Regions from separate parts of the Companilactobacillus sp. HBUAS59699 genome, predicted to be linked through region 1. Evidence: riboswitches for the same ligand, from Rfam matches in the RefSeq annotation. Region 1 holds a riboswitch; the other holds the start of a gene.
The links. Region 1 has a riboswitch for thiamine pyrophosphate ahead of U8519_RS04405 (thiamine-binding protein). Riboswitches for the same ligand answer to the same signal wherever they lie in the genome.

Region 1 (3,152 bases):
CGGACAGAGCTAAAGAGCAACTTGCTTTTTACGAGCAAAAGTATCAAAATGATTTGGATAAAAAAACTTATTTAGACTTAATAATAAATTATACAAATGATTTCTTAGATAAAATAGATATACCACGAATTAATAATCCAGTTAAATATGTTGATAAGTTACAATTCAATGATGAATTTTATGCTGCAATACAAGAAGAATCAGGTATAGCTTCGGATAAAGATATAGTTTGGATGAAATTTACTACTACCGGTCTTTTGGGTCTTGTAGCTGTGAGCAATGATATTAATTTTGAAATACCAAATGATGATAATTATGATGCTGTGAATGCTAAAGGTCAGTGGCGGTACAACTCTTCGGGCATCTTGGCACATATGTTAGATCAAAGATGGGACGAAAGTTTTGTCTTAATATTTCCTCTTAAAAATATACCAATTGCACTGTCTAGGAGTGATGTTGAGTGTGGAATAGGGAATTATTTAATTGAAATGGGCATTCCAATTATGGATTATTATTCTCACAAGTTTTAATTTAATTTTTGTACTAGGTTATGAGAATCTCTAATGAGATAATGTTGATAGAGTTATTAAACTTATCAGTTAGAGGAGGAAGACAATGTTTGATTATGAAGAATTAACATTTGAATCACTAGTGCTTACTTTTGATGAATCTAAAAGGGCGCATCAGTTAATGCATGCATCATTGATCGTTGCAGATGATAATGCGAAGGAACTATATAGTGATTTTGTAGATGCGTGTGTTTCTTATGCTAATATTAGAGCTATTTGGGCTACTTCCTCTAGTAAAGTTCGTTATGAAATTGACGAAAAAAGAACAGCTAATCATAATTTAGTGCTTAGCAGTTTGGATGCTCTGGATAGATATTTAACTAAAAGAAATATTGATACTAATTGGCGAAGTATAATCGGTAAGCAGCATTCTGGTCAGGAACGTAAACGACAAGGTGATTTTGCCTGCTATATAGCTTATATTCAAGGACTTGCTGCAAGGTAAATTTTTTTGTTGTGTATAACTTATTCAATAGCATCAAGGGAGTTGTTAATATGTGTGGAAGATTTACTTTTCAACCGTCAGATAACGAAGAAATCAACCGAATCTATCAATTGGCTGTGGATAATGGTTATGAACCCAAAACAGGAGAAGTCTTTCCCACAGATCAAACAGCAATTGTTCGGTCGGGTAAGGGACAAGTTCAAGTTGTTACGATGAAGTGGGGCTTTCCAGGCTTTAAGTCAGGACAAAATATTATCAATGCACGATCGGAGACAATCATGCAAAAGCCAATGTTTTCGGAATCATTTCTGAATAGACGTTGTGTATACCCGACGACTGGCTTTTTTGAATGGTCAGCTGACAAAGTGAAACACCGATTTAATTATGGATCTGACCCAGATACACTCTACATTGCGGGATGTTACAAAGTTTTTGACGGTGAAGCACACAGTGTCTTGTTAACAACTGCACCGAATGAATCGATGATCAAGATTCACGATCGTATGCCGTTGATCTTGCAAAAAAATCAAATCAAAGCCTGGATCTATGATCAGAAATTTGCCATTGATTTTTTGCAATCAGCAATGCCAAAATTAAAATCTGAACCATTATCTAATTAATAAAGCTCTATGCGTTAATATAATAATCGGATGAATATTTTCCGAAGAACTCAAATGTATCAAGACTTCAAGACCTGTTAATCACTAATAGTCATACTATTAGTAAATTGACAGGCTTTTTTTCATCCTGTAATCTGTGGGAGTCCTAAAGCAGCAGATGATATATCACAAGTAAATCAATTTAGGAGCAATACAATAATTTAGCAGGGGAACGCGAATGCGTTGAGAAGGTTTAACCTGACCCTTTGAACCTGTTGGCCAATACCAGCGTAGGGAGCATGTCATTAAATGACTATTTCGGCATTTCTCTATTCTGGAGAAGTGTCTTTTTTTATAAATTAAATAAAGTGGGGGATCAATATGGAAGCCAGTGTTGCAATTCAAGTTTTACCGATCGTAAATGATGAGGACAAACTGATCAGTATTGTGGATGAAGTTATTGCTTATATTTCTAGTACCGGACTTAATTATCAGGTGGGAGCATTTGAAACATCGATCGAAGGTGATTATGACGAGCTGATGGAAATAGTAAAGCAATGTCAATTGATTGCTGTAAAGGCTGGAGCACCAAGTGTTTCAGCATATATCAAAGTTGTCTATAAGCCAGAAGGAGAAGTATTGAGCATTGAAAAGAAAACGAAAAAGCACCAACATTAATGCTTATTCGATCCTTTCTTTGGTCTTGATACTAGTAATTTGGCAAGTGGTTAGTGTTCTCAAGTTAGTTCCTGACTTCATGTTGCCATCGCCATTACAAGTGGGACAGGCCTTTATCAGTGATTTTCATTTATTGATATTTCACGCCAAGATAACATTACTGGAAGCGGTGGTGGGATTGATATCAGGTGTTACTTTGGGAATAATCTCCGCTATATTTATGGATTATTTTCACGGAGTAAGAGATGCACTGTATCCGGTATTAGTCTTAACACAGACGATACCTACGGTTGCGATAGCGCCTCTATTGACGATTTGGTTTGGATTCGGGATCATGCCGAAGGTAGTTTTAATCATTATTACGATATTTTTTCCAGTATCAGTAGCGATGCTGAATGGATTTTCATCAGTAGATCAAGATGAGATACGTCTATTGCGTTCAATGGGGGCTAATCAATTTCAAATTTTTAAACACATCAAATTACCAGCTAGTCTAGGAGATTTCTTTTCAGCCATGAGAATTGCGGTCACTTATGCTGTGATCGGTGCCGTTATCTCGGAGTGGTTGGGAGGATTCGAAGGACTTGGTGTATACATGACTAGAGTTCGTAAGTCATATGATTTTGACAAGATGTTTGCGGTCATATTTTTGATCTCAATAATAAGTTTATTGTTAGTAGCGTTAGTTAATTTAATTGAAAAATACAGTATGCCTTGGAAAAGGGATTAATAATGGGGGATCAAATGAAATTTAGATGGAAAATTTTATTAGTTTTAAGTATTTTTGCAGTCTTTGCTGGATGCAGCAATAAAAATAGTTCTAAGTCAGAAGCAAAAGATTTAAAGAAAGTTACGATCGTA
Region 2 (3,152 bases), on a different contig from region 1:
AAAGTTGCATCAACAAAAATGGCGTTATCTCTAGGATTAACCTCATCGATTGTTTCTTTTAATAATACTGTTTTATGTGTAAATTCATTAGAAGTCAAAATCTGTCATTTTCTCCGATATTTCTTCAAAATTGTCTTCAGCTTGTTGATTAAATTCATTCCATCTTTCTTCATCCCAAATTTCAATTCGGTCTGAAACACCAACTACTACGCAATTCTTTTTTAATTTAGCAAAATCTATTAAAGACGACGACAAGTTGACGCGTCCCTGCTTATCAAATTCCATTTCACCAGCGGCGGAATAGAAAAATCTAGTAAAAGCACGGGCATCCTTCTTTGTTAAAGGTAACTTATCCAACTGAGCCTCAAGCTTGCTCCATTGTTCCATGGAATATCCAAATAAGCAGCCATCCATACCACGAGTAATTACAAAAATATCCCCAATTTCCTTACGAAATTTTGCAGGGATAATTATTCGACCTTTACTGTCAATGGTGTGATGAAACTCCCCCATGAACATCCACAGTTCACCTCAATTCTTTAACACTTTCTAATTTACCACAAATCACCACAATTAACCACTTCATATTGTGAAAAATGACACTGATATATGTAAAACGTTTTATTACTTGATTTATCAACATATATAACGGTGGGGGATAATCCCAAAAATAGTGTATTTTCACCACAATTGTTGCATAATTAGTTCATGTGAAGTAATATTCTTCATATATAAATACTAGGTGGTGGAACGTTTGAACGACGAAAAAAAGCCTAAAAGCACTTTAACAAAAATTACCCAAGTGGTCGTTTGGTTAATGATTTTAGTAACAATTGGCGGAGTAATCTTAGGATCACTCATGAGCTTTATTTAAAACAAACAAAAAATAGTGTCCAAGTAGAAGCAATCTCTACTTGAACACTATTTTTTTAATCTTTGACAATAATAAATTTCTTTAAAACCGGACTTAGTATCAACATCAGGACAAACATCATTATCATATTGGCAATAAAGCTTCCACCATTGATAACCAATGAATAGATCCATGGATTCATGGTCTTTGGTGCATACATTCCCCAATAAATACCACCAGCAATGAAATGGAAGAAGTACTTAGCTACGAATCCAATTCCAGAATAGAGCATTATTAAACCTATCGGATTTTTTCCATCTTCAATTCTTTTCTTCACTTGCATACTTCCCAAGCCGACAAGTCCAATAGCTCCAAAAGCTATTGGATATTCAACGAACCCTTGTAGCGGATTCAAAAAACCACCACTACTGAATCCTCTTAAAATAAGGTCCAACAGTCCCCAAACTAGTCCAGCAATTAATCCCGGCTTTAGGCCTCTTCTCAAAGCATATATTGACATAGGAATCAAACCATACACAATTGAAATCGATGAAGCGCCTAGATTATGTGGTATGAAGGCTAGTGCTGTAGATGCTGCAACAATGATTGCACCTTCAGTTAAAACCACCAAATTATTATTTCTTGACACAAAAAAACTCCCTTCTGATTTAAGCCATCACAAGAGAGTTCGAGTTTTTTACTTGAACAACACTATCCCTACGCATGTATTAACATAACAGGTTTAAAGGGTCTGAACTTAATCACTCTCAGCCATTGGCTCCCCCTGTGTTGACTATTTAATTAACATAATTATATCACTGTTACTTTTTTCTACCAAATACTCTGCTAAAGAATCCCGTCTTTTTTTCATCATTAAAAATATCTAACGGTATACTTTCGCCAAGCATTCGATGAGCAATATTTCGATAACTGTGACCAGCATCACTGTTCTTATCAGAAATCACCGTTCTACCTGCATTTGAAGCAGCAATAACATCGTCTTCATCAATGACTACTCCCAATAATGGAATGCGTAAATGATTAACGATATCATCGATCCTCATCGAAGTTCCTTTGTTGATCATATTCTTACGAACACGATTAATGATCAAATGTGGTGTAATCGGCATCTTCATACTTTCAAGAATCCCAACCACTCGATCAGCATCACTGACGGACGCTAATTCGGGATTAGTAACAACGATTGCCCCATCAGCAACCGTGACAGCATTTTGAAAACCGTACTCGATCCCCGCCGGACAATCGATCATTACAAAATCAAATCTTTGCTTCAAATAAGTAATAATTCTTCTAACAGAATCTTGATCAAGGACGTACTTGTCAGCAAACTGCGAAGCCGCTAATAAATACAAATTGTCTTCAAATCTCGGATCACGAACCAACGCTTGCGATAAAACAACTCGATTCTGTGCCACATCAACGATGTCATAAACAATTCTGTTGGTAAGCCCCAAAACAGCATCCAAATTTCTAAGTCCGATATCCAGATCCACCATACAAACTTTTTTGCCAAGGCTTGCTAAGACGGAACTAATATTAGCGGTTGTAGTTGTTTTACCAACGCCGCCTTTACCAGACGTTACAACAATAGATATCCCCATAACTAAACCGTCCTTTTTCTAGATTCACTCATAACCTCTTTGTAATCTTGTAAATCATTAACACTAATAGAGTGCATATCGTCAATGTATGCAAACTGATGATTATGAAGATCACCCTCATTTTCGTCCGTGATTATTTCAATAACATCAGCAATACGTAATTGAGCGGCATGCTTTAAATTGCCAAAAATTGCTGCACTCGTATTATCTGGGAAACCAGCTTGGACAATGCCATTTACCTTACCCAGTATATAGACAGATCCATCTGTACTGATCTGTGCTCCTTCATGAAGGACACCCAAGAATAATACATCGCCTTCAAATTCTAACTTTTGACCACTACGAACAATGCCCGTTTCAATGTTCATCTTATTAGCTTTTAAAAGTTTTGATACTTCAAGTTTTGACTCAACTTCTGAACTAATTTCTTTGATTTCAATTTGAGGATACTCAGTAAAAGTCTTCTTAACTTCTTTCACCTGAGCATCAGTCAAAAGACGATTACCAGTCTTAATAGTAAATTGAATGACATCATCTTCAGCAGAGCCAATATTTTGTTTAAGAATTAGTTCTTTCAAGTCTTTCAATGCTTGTTGGAAGTCACTTTCATCGTTAATGATTACAACATACCCTTCTTTGCTACCTTTAAGAGTAACGTTGCTCATTTACTATCCCTC

Region 2: linked by a shared signal. The riboswitch ahead of thiT (energy-coupled thiamine transporter ThiT) and the one ahead of U8519_RS04405 (thiamine-binding protein) in region 1 are both predicted to bind thiamine pyrophosphate.

Annotation. Positions count from the first base shown of each region.
Region 1 covers NZ_JAYKTV010000002.1:160,364-163,515, reverse strand. Annotated here, with positions in the region: gene U8519_RS04420 (hypothetical protein) at 1-530, shown strand, start outside; gene U8519_RS04415 (hypothetical protein) at 616-1,014, shown strand; gene U8519_RS04410 (SOS response-associated peptidase) at 1,065-1,634, shown strand; TPP riboswitch at 1,830-1,927, shown strand; gene U8519_RS04405 (thiamine-binding protein) at 1,995-2,291, shown strand; gene U8519_RS04400 (ABC transporter permease) at 2,260-3,021, shown strand; gene U8519_RS04395 (ABC transporter substrate-binding protein) at 3,036-3,152, shown strand, end outside.
Region 2 covers NZ_JAYKTV010000001.1:643,950-647,101, forward strand. Annotated here, with positions in the region: gene rsmH (16S rRNA (cytosine(1402)-N(4))-methyltransferase RsmH) at 1-98, opposite strand, end outside; gene mraZ (division/cell wall cluster transcriptional repressor MraZ) at 88-519, opposite strand; gene U8519_RS03230 (DUF4044 domain-containing protein) at 755-874, shown strand; gene thiT (energy-coupled thiamine transporter ThiT) at 930-1,502, opposite strand; TPP riboswitch at 1,550-1,648, opposite strand; gene minD (septum site-determining protein MinD) at 1,675-2,475, opposite strand; gene U8519_RS03245 (septum site-determining protein MinC) at 2,478-3,140, opposite strand; gene mreD (rod shape-determining protein MreD) at 3,137-3,152, opposite strand, start outside.